One region of the Methylothermus subterraneus genome, then DNA from elsewhere that is predicted to be linked to it. Evidence: predicted binding sites of a transcription regulator. Region 1 holds the regulator's gene; the other holds the start of a gene.
What was found. The regulator HrcA, encoded in region 1, represses chaperone genes, less so after heat shock. The targets are predictions, from matches to a motif close to TNTTAGCACTCNNNNNNNNNGAGTGCTAANA.
Positions count from the first base shown of each region.

Region 2: a site for HrcA is predicted at 4,945-4,975, ahead of groES (co-chaperone GroES). Genes of this name have one in related genera too.

Region 1 covers NZ_BAAHXK010000016.1:7,790-15,674, reverse strand. Annotated here, with positions in the region: gene ACYQ3M_RS11095 (agmatine deiminase family protein) at 1-271, opposite strand, end outside; gene recN (DNA repair protein RecN) at 259-1,926, opposite strand; gene ACYQ3M_RS11085 (NAD(+) kinase) at 1,932-2,807, opposite strand; gene hrcA (heat-inducible transcriptional repressor HrcA) at 2,946-3,989, shown strand; gene grpE (nucleotide exchange factor GrpE) at 4,021-4,596, shown strand; gene dnaK (molecular chaperone DnaK) at 4,670-6,586, shown strand; gene dnaJ (molecular chaperone DnaJ) at 6,638-7,771, shown strand; gene dapB (4-hydroxy-tetrahydrodipicolinate reductase) at 7,773-7,885, shown strand, end outside.
Region 2 covers NZ_BAAHXK010000002.1:161,638-169,522, reverse strand. Annotated here, with positions in the region: gene ACYQ3M_RS02690 (CDP-alcohol phosphatidyltransferase family protein) at 61-639, opposite strand; gene purM (phosphoribosylformylglycinamidine cyclo-ligase) at 715-1,755, shown strand; gene ACYQ3M_RS02680 (23S rRNA (adenine(2030)-N(6))-methyltransferase RlmJ) at 1,758-2,603, opposite strand; gene ACYQ3M_RS02675 (acylphosphatase) at 2,616-2,891, opposite strand; gene groL (chaperonin GroEL) at 2,966-4,591, opposite strand; gene groES (co-chaperone GroES) at 4,619-4,909, opposite strand; gene ACYQ3M_RS02660 (HesA/MoeB/ThiF family protein) at 5,013-5,759, shown strand; gene pqqA (pyrroloquinoline quinone precursor peptide PqqA) at 5,841-5,915, shown strand; gene pqqB (pyrroloquinoline quinone biosynthesis protein PqqB) at 5,971-6,885, shown strand; gene pqqC (pyrroloquinoline-quinone synthase PqqC) at 6,882-7,610, shown strand; gene pqqD (pyrroloquinoline quinone biosynthesis peptide chaperone PqqD) at 7,607-7,882, shown strand; gene pqqE (pyrroloquinoline quinone biosynthesis protein PqqE) at 7,851-7,885, shown strand, end outside.

The DNA of each region.
Region 1 (7,885 bases):
GCACCCAGGTGTCGCGGTAGGCGGCCTCGACAAACCCGATGCGCGCGGCGAAGGCCGCGTGGCGATTCAAAACCGCCTCGATCCTGGCGCGATGCGCCGCGTCCCGGCAGACGATCACCACGCCCTGACGCTGGCTGATCGCGGCTACGGTCAGCGCGTAAGTGCGCTCCACCGCCTCTAGCCACGGAGCAAAATCGCCCTGCGGATGGGGCCAGGCAAGGAGCACGAACGCCTGCGGCGCCCACTCAGGTAGCAGAATTACTCGGTCCATCGCAACATCTCCTCGGCGTGAGCGAGGGTTTGGGCGGTGATTTTGATCCCTCCGAGCATCCTCGCGATCTCGCGCTTGCGATCCTCCCCGGTCAAACAAAAGACTTGGGTTTGCGTCTCGCGACCGTCGGTGCGCTTAGTTACCCAATGGTGGCAATGAGCTTGGGCAGCCACTTGGGGAAGATGAGTCACACACAAGACCTGCTGCTGCGCGCCCAGTTCCCGCAAATGCCGGCCGACGACTTCCGCCACGCCGCCACCGATGCCGCTGTCGACTTCGTCAAAGACCAGCGTAGGCACCGCGCGGGCCTCGCTGCAAGCGACCTGAATCGCCAAGCTCAGGCGCGACAGCTCGCCGCCCGAGGCGACTTTTGCCAGCGGCCTTAAAGGCTGGCCGGGATTGGTGGTAACCAGAAATTCGACGCGATCCAGACCCTCCGGCCGAGGTTCGGCTTCAGGTTCGGTGTGGACCTCGATCGCAAATTGCCCGTGGGGCATGCCCAGCTTGCGCATCAACTCGGTGATACGCGCCGCCAACCCTTCGGCACAGGCGCGGCGGCGTGCGCTCAGCTCAGCCGCCAGCTCCCGGTAGCGGCCTTCCAATCTTTCGGCTTGGCGCTTTAGCTCTGCGATCTGCGCCTCTTGGCCGGTCAGATCGGCCAGTTCAGCGCGCATCTGGGCTAGGCGATTTGGCAAGGATTCGGGGGCGACTCGATGTTTGCGCGCCAATTCGTAAAAGGCGCTAAGCTGCTGCTCCAACGTCTGCAAGCGGGCAGGATCGGCTTCCAGCTGCCCCAGGCGTTGGCGCAGCCTGGAACCGGCTTCTTCCAGTTGAATCCGGGCGCTGTCCACAAGTTCCGCCACTTCTTTGAATTCCGGCGCGAATTCGCTAAGGGACGCAAGTTCCCGCGCGACCTGATCGACTAAGTCCAAGGCGGCAGGTTCGGCGTCATACAGCTTATGCAGCTGCGCCTGGACCCCAGCCACGATCTTGTCCAGATTGGCAAGGCGGGTATGCTCTTCGAGCAAGGCGTTAAAGTCCAAGGTCTCGACCGCCGCCGCCTCCAATTCCCGGATCTGGTAGCACAGGAACTCTTCCCGCAAAGCTTGGTCTTTGGCGTTCTGGTACAGCTTGCCCAACCGCTCGCGGCAGGCATGCCAGGTGCGGTAAAGCTCGGCAAGTTGAGCCAACCGCTCTTGATGGCCGGCGTGCAGGTCGAGGAGCTGGCGCTGAGCGGGCGGCTGGCGCAGGCGCAGATGGGCGTGCTGACCGTGAATCTCCACCAGGTGCTGCCCTAAGGCCTGAAGGGCTTTGAGGCTAACCGGGCGGTCGTTGATGAAGGCCCGGTGTTGGCCCTTGCCGGCGACGGTCCGGCGGATCAGGCAGGTCGTGCCTTCCTCGAGCGCATTGTCTTTAAGCCACTGGCGAGCGGTGGGAGCGCGGGTGAGATCGAATTCCAAGATCACCTCCGCCCGCTCGGCGCCGTCCCTGACCAGGTCGGCATCGGCGCGCCCGCCCAAGCCCAGTTCCAAGGCAGTCAGCAGGATCGACTTGCCTGCGCCGGTTTCGCCCGTCAGGGCGGTAAAGCCAGGCGACCATTCCAGATCCAAATGTTTGACGACCGCAAGGTCGCGGATGCTCAGGCAGGTCAGCATAGGAGTCAACTGTTACTCCAGTTCAATTTGGCCCGCAAAATTTCAAAAAAATCGTAATCGAGCGGATGCAACAGGGTAAACGGCTTGTCCGCCTTGCGGATGCGGATGTGATCGTCGAACCGGACCTCGGGGATCGAAACGTTGTCGCAAGAAATCTCAGCGCGCATCTCTTTGGCTGCGCCGAAAGCGATTTCCACCTCGCTGGCGCCGGAAATGACGATCGGCCGGTTGGTCAAAGTGTGGGGGTTGATCGGCACCAGCTCGATCGCGTCGAGGGTGGGATAAATGATCGGGCCACCGCCGGACAAGGCGTAGGCGGTAGAGCCGGTGGGCGTAGAGACGATCAGGCCATCGGCACGCTGGCGGTTGAGAAAGCGGCCGTCGATGTGGGTGACGATTTCGATCATGCTCGGCGTGACCCAGCGGTGAACCACCACTTCGTTGACCGCCAATTCCTCGCGGATAACCTGACCACAACGCAAAATTTGGGCGTGCAGCAGCAGCCGCGCCTCCGCGCGATAGTGGCCGGCGAGGATTTCGTCCAGTTTGGACAGGGCTTGCTCTGGGGAAACGTCCACCAAAAAGCCGACCCGGCCGAGGTTGACGCCGATCACCGGGGTGTCGAACTCGGCCACCGCGCGTACCGTGTTGAGCAGCGTGCCGTCGCCGCCCACGGCGATCACCACGTCGCATTCCTCGCCCAGCCGGCGGGGTGGGCGGAGCACCTCTGCCGGTACCGGCAGCAGCTGGCCGCCGGCCTCCTCGAACAGGACTTTGAATCCGCGCTGGCTAAGATGCCGGTAGATCGTCGCCAGGGTAGGACCTGCCCCTTTGGCACTGGGTTTGGCGATGATGCCGACGGTGTGGAAACGTCCTTTCACGAAGCGTACTGGCGACTTAAAGCAACCCAAACTACGTTATATTAGGCATTCGTTGACAATATATCCAGAGATTGCTAGTTTGGCACTCTCCATTTAAGAGTGCTAATTGTTTTGCGCCTTGACCCAACTCCAAGTCCTATGGAATTGACCGAACGTGCTCAACACCTGCTCAAGGTCCTGATCGAGCGTTATATCGAAGAAGGCCAGCCGGTGGGTTCACGCACCCTAGCGCGGGATGCCGGCTTAAACTTAAGTCCGGCAACGGTCCGCAACGTCGTCGCCGATCTAGAGGAAATGGGGCTGGTGACTTCGCCCCACACTTCCGCCGGCCGCGTGCCTACGGTCAAGGGATACCGCTTGTTCATCGATTCGCTGCTCACGGTCAAGCCGCTGGAGCAGGCCCTGACGCAAAAACTGTGGCAGGACTTCGAAGCCTTGGAAGACCCGCACGAATTGCTCGAGACGGCGTCGCGGCTGCTTTCCCGCATCACCCACATGGCCGGCGTAGTCACCTTGCCGCGGCGCCAGCAGATCGCGCTACGGCAGATCGAGTTTTTGCCCCTGTCGCAGGGGCGCGTGCTGGTGATCCTAGTGACCGACGATCAGGAGATCCACAACCGGATCATCCGTCCGACCCAACCGTTTACCCCGTCGCAGCTGCAACAGGCGGCCAACTATTTGAACGCTCATCTTAAGGGCAAGCGCCTGACCGAATTGCGCTCTACTCTGCTGCGCGAGCTGCAACAGGCGGGAGAGCAACTTTCCGCCGAGATTCGATCGGTGCTGGAAATGGCCGAAAAGGCGCTCGAAACAGAAGAAGCCGAGGGCGATTTCGTCCTTAGCGGTCAGACCAATCTGATGGATTTTGCCGAGCTGGCCGATCGCACCAGGCTTCGGACGCTGTTTGAGGCGTTCGAGGAAAAACGCAACCTGCTGCACCTCTTAGACCAATGCATCGAGGCCGAAGGCGTCCAAATCTTCATCGGCGAAGAATCCGGCTATGAGCCTTTGGAGCAGTGCAGCCTGGTGACTCGCAGCTACGTAGTCGATGGGCGAACTTTAGGCGTGCTCGGCGTGATCGGGCCGACCCGCATGCACTATGAAAACGTCATCCCGCTGGTCGACGTTACGGCCAAGCTCCTAAGCGCGGCCTTGAATCAAAAACTGAAGTCCCCATCTTAACGCCAGTTTTTAAATTTTTTAAGGAGCGGTTATGACCGAGGAAAGCAAGATTACCCAGGAAGAAACAGCGGCAACGGATCAAGCTGAGGCAAACGCTGCAGAATCCCAAGAGACTTTGCAGCAAAAGCTGGCCGAAGCCGAGCGTAAGGCCGAGGAGAATTGGGATAAGTTCCTGCGCACGCAAGCCGAGCTGGAAAACCTACGCCGGCGCATGGAGCGCGAGTTGCAGAACGCGCAGAAATACGCAATTGAAAAATTCGCCAAAGACCTGTTATCGGTAGCGGACAGCTTGGAACTCGGGCTTAAGGCAGCGGTAGAAACCGAAGATTTAGACAAGATTCGCGAAGGGCTGGAGCTGACTTTGAAGCAACTTCTCACCGTGTTCGACCGCTTCAACGTCCGCCCCATCGATCCTTTAGGCGAGAAGTTCAACCCCGAATTCCATCAGGCCATGGCGGTGGAGGAAGTGAAAGGGGCCGAACCCGACCGCGTGATCAAGGTATTCCAAAAAGGCTATGTTCTAAACGACCGTATCCTCCGCCCCGCCTTGGTCGTAGTGGCCAGGCCCAGCGCGGAGAGCCAGCCGCGCATCGACGAGCAGGCTTGAATTTTGCGCAGCCGGCCCCATTTCATCCACATAGTTTAGGCGATCCCGGAAAGTTTTTTTAAGGAGACAAGGCATGGCAAAGATTTTAGGTATCGATCTAGGCACGACCAACTCGTGCATGGCGATTTTGGAAGGCGGCAAGGCGAAGGTGATCGAGAACGCCGAAGGCACCCGCACGACGCCGTCGATCGTGGCGTTTACCAAGGACGGGGAAGTGCTGGTGGGGCATCCGGCCAAACGCCAGGCGATCACCAACCCGCAAAACACCTTCTACGCGGTCAAGCGCTTGATCGGGCGGCGCTTTGACGATCCGGTAGTGAAAAAAGACATGGACATGGTGCCCTACAAGATCGTCTCGGCTCCCAACGGCGATGCGTGGGTGGAGGTTCCGGCGCTGGGCAAGAAAATGGCGCCGCCGGAGATCTCCGCCCGCGTGCTGAGGAAACTGAAAGAGGACGCCGAAGCCTACCTGGGCGAGGAAATCAAGGAAGCGGTCATCACCGTGCCGGCCTATTTTAACGATTCGCAGCGCCAGGCGACTAAAGACGCGGGCCGCATCGCCGGGCTCGAAGTCAAGCGCATCATCAACGAGCCGACCGCCGCCGCCCTCGCCTTCGGGCTGGACAAGCAGAAAGGCGATCGCAAGATCGCGGTCTACGACTTGGGGGGCGGGACGTTCGACATCTCCATCATCGAGATGGCGGAAGTGGAGGGCGAGCGCCAGTTCGAGGTGCTTTCCACCAACGGCGACACCTTCCTCGGCGGCGAGGACTTTGACAAGCGCATCATCGACTATTTAGTGGATGAATTCAAAAAGGATACCGGCATCGACCTGCGCAACGATCCTTTGGCCCTGCAGCGGCTAAAAGAAGCCGCCGAGAAGGCCAAGATCGAGCTGTCCTCGACCCAACAGACCGAGATCAACCTCCCGTATATCACCGCCGATGCGACCGGCCCCAAGCACTTGAACGTGCGGCTGACGCGGGCAAAACTCGAGGCTTTGACTGAGGATCTGATCGAAAGGACCCGCCGTCCCTGTGAGATCGCGCTCAAGGACGCGGGACTCTCGCCAGCCGACATCGACGACGTCATCCTGGTGGGCGGCCAGACCCGCATGCCCAAGGTGCAGGAGTTCGTCCGGCAGATTTTCGGCAAGGAGCCGCGTAAAGACGTCAACCCGGACGAGGCGGTAGCGCTTGGGGCGGCGATCCAAGCGGGCGTTTTGGGGGGCGAGGTCAAAGACGTGCTGCTGCTCGACGTGACCCCCTTGTCGCTCGGGATCGAAACCTTAGGAGGGGTGATGACCAAGCTGATCGAGAAGAACACCACCATTCCCACCAAGGTCACCCAGATTTTCTCCACCGCCGAGGACAATCAGACCGCGGTCACGATCCACGTCCTTCAGGGCGAGCGCGAGATGGCCAAGGACAACAAGTCGCTGGGCAAATTCGACCTGACCGGGATTCCGCCGGCGCCGCGCGGGGTGCCGCAGATCGAAGTGACCTTCGACATCGACGCCAACGGCATCTTGCACGTCTCGGCGCGAGACAAGGCAACCGGCCGCGAACAGTCGATCGTCATCCGCGCCTCCAGCGGTCTGACCGAGGAGGAAATCCAGCGCATGATTCGCGACGCCGAGCTGCACGCCGAGGAGGACCGCAAGTTCAAAGAGCTGGTAACGGCGCGCAACGAGGCCGACGCCCTCATCCACGCCACGCGCAAGAGCCTAGACGAGTTGGGCGCTAAAGTCTCGGCGGCGGATAAGGAGCGGATCGAGGCGGTCATCAAAGACCTGGAAGCGGCCATGAAAGGCGACGACAAGGCGGCCATCCAAGCCAAAACCCGGCAGCTGGCAGAGCTGTCCGGCAAGGTAGCGCAGCAGGCCTACAGCGCAACGGGCAGCGCCGAAGCGCAAGCCGAGACCTCCCGCCCAAGCAGCGAGGAAGTGGTGGACGCCGAGTTCGAGGAAGTCAAAGACAACAAGAAATAACCTAGTTCATCTCGCCTGCCGCCAAAGCAGCGGCAGGCGCTGTTTCAAACTATGGCGGAAGATTATTACGCGATCTTAGGAGTCCCTCGCAACGCCAGCGAGGCGGAGATTAAACGCGCGTTCCGCAAGCTGGCGATGAAATACCATCCGGACCGCAATCCAAACGACCCCAGCGCCGAGGAACGTTTCAAAGAGATCAAAGAAGCTTACGACGTCCTGAGCGACCCGCAAAAACGCGCAGCTTACGATCAATTCGGCCACGCTGGCGTCCACGGCGCTTCCGGCGCAGGCTTTAGCGCCGAAACGTTCAACGACATTTTCAGCGAAGTGTTCGAAGACTTGTTCGGCCTCGGCCGAGGCCGGGGGCACCGCACCCGCGCCAGGCGAGGCACGGATTTGCGCTATAACCTGGAGTTGAGCTTGGAAGAGGCGGTCGCCGGGACGGAAGTGCAGATTCAAGTGCCCACCCTGGTCGTTTGCGACGAATGCGGCGGCAGTGGGGTCTCTCCGGGAAGCCGGCCGGTTACTTGCCCTTTGTGCCACGGCCAGGGAGTGGTGCGGATGCAGCAGGGATTTTTCTCGATCCAACAGACTTGTCCCAACTGCCAAGGGACAGGGCAAGAAAACCGCAACCCTTGCTCGAAGTGCCGCGGTCGCGGCCGAGTGCCACAGACCAAGCGGCTTCGAGTCAAGATCCCGCCTGGGGTGGATACGGGGGATCGGATCCGCCTGGCCGGAGAAGGAGAAGCAGGGGAACACGGCGGTCCTCCCGGCGATCTGTACGTTCAAATCCACGTCAAAAAGCATCCCATCTTCACCCGCGAAGGCAACGACCTCCACTGTGAAGTGCCGATCCGCTTCACCACGGCGGCCCTAGGCGGGGAGGTGGAGATTCCAACCCTAGATGGCAAGGCGATCCTGAAAATCCCTCCAGAAACCCAGACCGGCACGTTGTTCCGCCTGCGCGAGAAAGGGGTAAAATCGGCGCGCGGCGGCCCTCCGGGCGATTTGATCTGCCGAGTACGGATAGAAACGCCGGTGCACCTGACCAAGGAGCAAATCGAATTGCTTCGCAAACTGGACGAGTCCCTCAAAGGCGGAGAGCAACGCCACAACCCCCAAGCCCACGGTTGGCTCGACGGGGTCAGGCAGTTTTTCGAGAAATTACGGCCAAAAGGACACTGAGATGATTCGCATCGCAATCGCTGGAGCCGGCGGGCGCATGGGCCGAACCCTGATCCAAGCGCTGACGCAAACGGAGGACATGCGCCTGACCGCCGCTATTGCACGCCCCGATTC
Region 2 (7,885 bases), on a different contig from region 1:
CATCTAGACGCGCGCCAAACTTGTGCCCTTCCGTCCTCTGTTTGGGTGAGTCCGAGAAATTTACGATCTCTTTGGCCGGCGGCCGATTTCAGAAAAAAGATAACGGCCCCACAGCAGAACGTATTGAACCCCGCTGATTATTGTCGTCGCAGCGACCAAGTAAATCAATCCGCTCAGCCACAGCTCAGGAAGCGCCTTAAAACCGTGATGCCAGAACACCGCAAGCAGCAAAACGATCTGGCACAAGGTGTTGAACTTGCTCGTCCAGGTAGGCTGGCCTTCGAACGGATGGAGAAGCCAATAGTAGGCGCTTCCGCCGAGCACGAGGAGCAAATCCCTTCCCACCACCAGGCCCGCCAGCCAGCCAGGCAACAGCCCCACCCAGGCGCTGGCTAGGTAGCCGCCGATCATGAGCAGCTTGTCGGCCAGGGGATCCAGAAGCGAACCCAAGCGGCTGATCCAACCGAAATGCTTGGCCAGAAAGCCATCCAAAGCGTCCGAAGCCCCTGCCAAGAAAAACAAGCCCAACGCCCAATCGAAACGGCGCTCCAGGATCATGGAGACAATAGGCCAGACGAGCAAAATTCTTAAGCCGGTGATCAGATTGGGAAGCTGTTTTGGGGAAAGCCAAGCCTGCATTGCCAATCCATACTTTACTTCTAAATTTCGTACAATAGCAGCTTGAGTGTGCCAGCTTAAATGTGAGGTTTTTGCTTGGATCCATCTCCCCTAGATTACAAAAGCGCCGGCGTAGACATCGCCGCGGGCAATGCGCTGGTAGAAAGGCTCAAACCCCTGGTCAAACCGACTTTTCGCCCGGAAGTATTGGCCGGACTGGGCGGCTTTGGCGCCTTGTTCGAACTTCCCTGGCAGCGCTACCGGCGCCCGGTCCTGGTCGCGAGCACCGACGGGGTAGGCACCAAACTTAAACTGGCACTGGCGCTCAACCGCCACCAAGGCGTGGGCATCGACCTGGTGGCGATGTGCGTCAACGACGTCGTGGTTCAAGGCGCCGAACCTCTGTTTTTTTTAGACTATTTTGCGACCGGCAAGCTCGACGTGGAACTGGCCGCACAGGTCATCGGCGGCATCGCCAAAGGCTGCGAACTGGCCGGCTGCGCCTTGATCGGCGGGGAAACGGCGGAGATGCCGGGCTTCTATCACGGCGGGGAATACGATCTGGCGGGCTTTTGCGTCGGTATCGTGGAAAAGGACGCGCTGATCGACGGCCGCCGGGTGCAGGCCGGCGATGTGTTGATCGGGCTGGCCTCGTCCGGCCCCCACGCCAACGGCTACTCCTTGATCCGTAAAATCTTAGAATTGCGGCAGATCGACTTGAGTTACCCTTTAGCCGGCAAATCCTTGGCCGACTGGCTGCTGGAACCGACCCGCATTTACGTCAAACCATTGCTTGCCCTGATCCGCGAGCACGCGGTTCACGCCCTAGCGCACATCACCGGCGGCGGGATCAGCGAAAACTTGCCCCGGGTACTGCCCAAAGACTTGGCCGCCATCATCGATCTCGATGCTTGGCCGCGGCCGCCGATTTTCGCCTGGATTAAGGAGCAGGGGAAGATCGAGCCGCAAGAAATGCTGTGCACCTTCAACTGCGGCATCGGGATGATCGCCTGCGTTCCGCCCGAGCAGGCCGATGCGGCGCTTACGACTTTGAGCGCGGCAGGGGAAACGGCCTTCCGGATCGGCCAGATCGCAGCGCGCCACCAAGACGCCGTGGTTTACCAAGGAAGCCTCTAAGGTCAACGCACGTGATACTCTAACTCGTAGCGCGCCTCTTTATCCTGCGCTAACCGCGCTGCGAGCCACGGCAGAACTTCCTTACCGCAAGCGGGCAAAGTCCACGGGGGATTCAGCACGAGCACGCCGCTGCCGAACATCCCTGCCCCCCCACGCGGCGGCCGGCGGACGATTAGCTCGGCTTTGAAGTAATCGTCCGCCGCCAGTTTGACCAAGGCTCTCACCATTCGCTCGATCCAGGCTTTGGCCAGGCGTGGATACCAGATCAAATAAATTCCCTGTGGAAAACGCGCGCGCGCCGCGCGCACCGCCTGGGAAACGCGCGTCCAGTCGCGCTCGACCTCATAGCTCGGGTCGATCAGAATGACACCTCGGCGTGACGGAGGCGGCAGCACGCCAAGCAGTCCTGTGAAACCATCCTCCCGATAACAATGCACGCGCCGTTTATGGGCAAAAATCCGGGTAAGGTTTAAGTAGTCGGCGGGATGGAGTTCGAACAGATGGAGCCGGTCGCCAGGACGGGCCAGACGCTGGGCCAACGCCCCAGAGCCAGGATAGCGGCTGAGCGCACCGCCTGGGTTGAAATCCTCAACCAGCTTAAGATAGGTAGCCAGCCCGGCAGGCGCTAAAGCCCTCTCGCGCCACAACCTGCCGATGCCGGTTTGAAATTCACAAAGCTTGCGCGCGTATTCCGAGTTTAGATCGGTGACCCCGCCGCCGGCGTGGGTGTCGATATACGCCCAAGGGGTTTCTTTGGCGTTGAGATAGCTTAAGATTTCGACCACCAACCAATGCTTGAGCACATCGGCGTGGTTGCCGGCATGGAAAGCGTGACGATAGCTCAGCATCTTAAAACCGTCTCACGCCCGCAGGGCAAACTGCTCAAATTCCCCCGTCGCCGGCTCTTCGCGGCTTTCCACCCCGGCCACCTGCGCTAAGGGCGGGCCTTTTCGGCACCAAGCGAGGAGTTTTTGCAAGCTTTGCTCCTCGCCTTCGGCGACGATCTCCACCCGCCCGTCGGGGAGATTCCTGACCCAGCCGGTGAGCTTAAAGCTTAAGGCGATCTCCACCGTGTGAGCCCGGTAAAACACCCCCTGCACCCGACCTGCTACCCAAATATGCAAGCGCTTTCGCATTTTCCCCCTCAAATAGCACAAAGCCCCATCCTTAAAGGACGGGGCTTTGCATTTTAAGGCTGATTGCGTTTGGGTTACATCTCGCCCATGCCGCCTACGCCGGGCGTCGCCGATTCCTCCTTCTTGGGCTCCTCGGCGACCATGGCTTCGGTGGTAAGCATCAGACCGGCCACGGAAGCGGCGTTCTGCAGGGCGGTACGCGTCACTTTGGTCGGATCGAGGATACCCATCTCGATCATGTCGCCGTACTCGCCCGTGGCGGCGTTATAGCCGAAATTGCCTTGCCCTTCCGCCACCTTGTTGTAGACCACCGAACCTTCCTCGCCGGCGTTCTCGGCGATCTGGCGCAGCGGAAACTCCAGCGCCTTGAGGGCGATCTGGATCCCCACGTCCTGATCGTGGTTGGCACCTTTGAGTCCCTTGATCTTCTGCTGCACCCGCACCAAGGCCACCCCGCCGCCGGGCACGATGCCTTCCTCGACCGCCGCCCGGGTCGCGTGCAAGGCGTCCTCGACGCGCGCTTTCTTTTCCTTCATCTCCACTTCCGTAGCCGCGCCGACCTTGATCACCGCCACCCCGCCGGCCAGCTTAGCCAGCCGCTCCTGCAGCTTCTCGCGGTCGTAGTCGGACGTGGTCTCCTCGATCTGCGCCCGGATCTGCTTGATCCGGCCCTCGATCTTGTCCTTGCTTCCGGCGCCGTCGATGATGGTGGTGTCCTCTTTGGTCACCACGACCCGCTTGGCGGTGCCCATCTGGTCCAAAGTGGCTTTCTCCAGATTCATGCCCAGCTCTTCGGAAATCACCATGCCGCCGGTGAGGATGGCGATATCCTCGAGCATGGCTTTACGCCGGTCGCCGAAACCGGGCGCTTTCACCGCGCAGGACTTGAGGATGCCGCGGATGTTGTTGACCACCAAGGTCGCCAGGGCCTCGCCCTCGACGTCCTCGGCGATGACCAGGAGCGGGCGCCCGGCTTTTGCCACCTGCTCGAGCACCGGCAGCAAGTCGCGGATGCTGGAGATCTTCTTGTCGTGGATCAGGATGAGCGGGTTTTCCAGTTCCGCGCTCATGTTCTCCTGATTGTTGATGAAGTAAGGCGACAGATACCCACGGTCGAACTGCATCCCTTCCACGACCTCCAGCTCGTTCTCTAGCCCTGAGCCTTCCTCGACCGTGATCACGCCTTCCTTGCCCACCTTTTCCATCGCTTCGGCGATCAACTTACCGATCGCTTCGTCGTTATTGGCGGAGATGGTGCCTACCTGGGCGATGGATTTGCTGTCGGTGCACGGCACCGAAAGCTTTTTGAGCTCCTCGACCGCCGCCGCCACCGCCTTGTCGATCCCGCGTTTCAAATCCATCGGGTTCATCCCGGCGGCAACGCTCTTTAAGCCTTCATTGAGAATCGCCTGGGCGAGCACGGTGGCGGTGGTGGTGCCGTCACCGGCAGCGTCGGAGGTTTTGGAGGCGACCTCCTTCACCATCTGCGCGCCCATGTTTTCGAATTTGTCCTTCAATTCGATCTCTTTGGCCACCGAGACCCCGTCCTTGGTTACCGTGGGCGCCCCAAACGATTTTTCGAGCACCACGTTGCGGCCCTTGGGCCCCAAAGTCACCTTGACCGCCTTGGCCAGGATATTGACCCCGCGCGCCATTCTCTGGCGGGCATCGTCGCTGAATTTGATCTCTTTTGCTGCCATTTTTTATTCCTCAAATTGCCAGATTAATCAGCCTTCGATAACGGCCATGATGTCGTCCTCGCGCATCACCAGGAGCTCCTGGTCGTCGACGGTGACCTCGGTGCCGGCGTACTTGCCGAACAGCACCTTATCGCCCACCTTGACGTCCAAAGGACGAATATCGCCGTTTTCGAGCACTTTGCCGTTCCCTACGGCCAGCACCTCGCCCTTGATCGGTTTTTCTTTGGCGGTGTCGGGGATTACAATACCGCCGGGCGAGGTTTTCTCTTCTTCCAGCCGCTTGACGATAACGCGATCGTGCAGAGGACGTAGTTTCATGGGTCTTCTCCTTTTTTGAGGTTTACCTGTGGGGTTATTAGCACTCACAAATCTAGAGTGCTAATAATAATCGGCTTTTCCACCGTGTCAAGCATTTTCTGCTATGAACGACGAACTGCTCTTGCGTTACAGCCGTCACATCCTTTTGCCTCAGATCGACATATGGGGCCAGGAGAAATTAATTCAAGCCAAAGTGTTGATCGTAGGGGCCGGTGGGCTGGGATGCCCCGCCGCGATGTATCTGGCGGCTGCGGGGGTCGGCCAGCTGACTATCGCCGACCCCGACCGGGTGGAGCTTTCCAACCTGCAGCGCCAAATCGCCCACACCACGGACGACCTCGGCCGACCCAAGGCAGTCTCGACCCAGGAGACCTTGCGCGCGCTCAATCCCACGATCCAAGTCGAAGCTTTATGCCAGCGCCTGACCGGAGAAAGCTTGACCAAGCAAGTAGCTAAGGCCGATCTGGTATTGGATTGCAGCGATAATTTCGCCACGCGCTTTGAACTCAACCGCGCTTGCGTAAGGCTCCGCACCCCCTTGGTGTCGGGAGCCGCGATCCGCTTCGAGGGCCAAATCGCGGTGTTCGATCCAAGGCGGGAGGATAGCCCCTGCTACAACTGCCTATATGCGGACCAAGGGGAACTGAGCGAACGCTGCACCGAAGCGGGAATCGTCGCCCCGTTGACCGGCATCGTCGGCAGCATTCAAGCGCTCGAGGCGATCAAAGTGCTGCTCGGCATCGGCCAGACGCTGACCGGCCACCTGCTTTTAGTGGACGGGATGACGATGGAATGGAACCGCCTGGCCGTGCCGCGCCATCCCGACTGCCCCACCTGCAGCCGTCGCTAATTTAAGTTGCCTTCGCCAGAAGGCGATCGTATACTTCAAATCTCGGCCAACGAGAGCAACGTCTTTAAGGAGGTACGCAGTATGAAATGGGAAAAACCCAGCTACAAAGATTTGCGTTTTGGTTTTGAAGTCACGATGTACATCTATAACCGCTAATTTCATTAGCTTAAATCTTTAAGGGGTTTCATCACGAAACCCCTTTCTTTCGTCCATGCTGATTCGCGTTTTAGGATCCGGCGCCGGCGGGGGTTTTCCGCAATGGAACTGCAACTGCCAAAACTGCTTACGCCTGCGCCGCGGTGAGATTTCTGCTCGCCCGCGCACCCAGTCCTCGATTGCGGTCAGCACCGACGGTAATGACTGGGTGCTGTTCAACGCCTCGCCCGACATCCGCTTTCAGCTCGAGGCCAACCCGCCGCTGCAGCCCAGGCACGGAGTGCGCGACACTCCCATCCGCGCCATCGTCCTGATCGATGCCCAGATCGACCACACCGCCGGGCTGCTATTCTTGCGCGAAAGCACCCGGCCGTTGCAGGTCTACTGCAGCGAGCCGGTCTATCAGGACTTGACCACCGGTTTCCCGGTCCTGAACTTGCTTGAGCACTACTGCGGCGTCGAGCCCCATCGGATTCCCCTGGACGGGGGGGCGTTTACGATTCCGGGCATCGCGGATCTGCGTTTTGTCGGCCACGCCTTAAAGAGCAAGGCCCCGCCGTACTCGCCGCACCGCCACGCCCCCCATCCGGGCGACAACATCGGCGTTCTCGTCGAACAGCCCTCCAGCGGCAAGAAGCTCTACTACGCCCCAGGCCTTGGGGAAATCGAGCCCCAAGTGCTGGCCGCCATGCACGAGGCCGATTGCGTCTTGGTGGACGGCACCTTCTGGAGCGAGGATGAGATGGCCAAAGTGGGCAGCCCCAAACGCGCGCGCGAGATCGGCCACCTGCCTCAGTCCGGGCCGGGCGGCATGATCGAAGTGCTCGGTCAAATTCCACCCCTCACGCGTAAGATTTTGATCCACATCAACAACACCAACCCGATTCTGGACGAAGATTCGCCCGAACGCCAAAGGCTGGCTGCCGCCGGCATCGAAGTCGCCTACGACGGCATGGAGATCGTGCTATGAGCAACCAAGACTTACCGTGGTCCCGCGAAGAATTCGAAGCGCGCCTGCGCGCCAAGGAAAAGTATTATCATATCTATCATCCCTATCACGTCCTGATGGCGGAAGGAAAGCTTACTCCGGATCAGATTCGTGGCTGGGTGCTCAACCGCTTTTACTACCAAGTCATGATCCCGCGCAAGGACGCGGCGATCTTGGCCAACTGCCCAGATCGGGAAACGCGGCGCGAGTGGTTGCACCGAATCCTAGACCACGACGGCCACGGCGCCGACCCCGGCGGGATCGAAGCCTGGATCCAACTAGGCTTGGCGTGCGGCCTGGAACGCGAAGAGATCACCTCCCTCCGGCACGTGCTGCCCGGAGTACGGTTTGCGGTGGATGCCTATTACCACTTTGCTCGTACCGCTTCCTGGCAAGAAGCGATTTGCTCGTCCTTGACCGAATTGTTTGCCCCCACCATCCACCAGCAGCGCCTTGCCGGCTGGCCCAAATTGTACCCTTGGATCAAACCGGAAGGGCTTACCTATTTCCAAAAACGGGTCAGCCAAGCCAGGCGCGATGTGGAACACGGGCTCACCTTTACCTTGGACTATTTCGGCCAAAGCCGGGCGCTTCAGGAACGCGCGCTGGAGATCCTACAGTTCAAGCTGGACGTTCTCTGGACCATGCTCGATGCCATGTATTTGGCCTATATCGAAGGCAAACCGCCTTATTTCAACGTCCCATGAGCCTGGATCCCAACGCCCCATTGCGGTTTTCCCCGCGCCACCGCCTGCAGTGGGAGGAGGCGCAGCAGAAATACGTCATCCTCTATCCTGAAGGGTTGGTCGAGCTCAACCACACCTCCGCCGATATCCTAAAGCTGTGCGATGGCCGCCATACTTTAAAGACCATTACCGCCGAGCTGGAACGCAAGTACCAAACCCAAGGTCTTATCGACGACGTGCGCGAATTTCTGGAGGTCGCCCTTGACCACGGCTGGATCCAAACCGAAGCCTAGCCC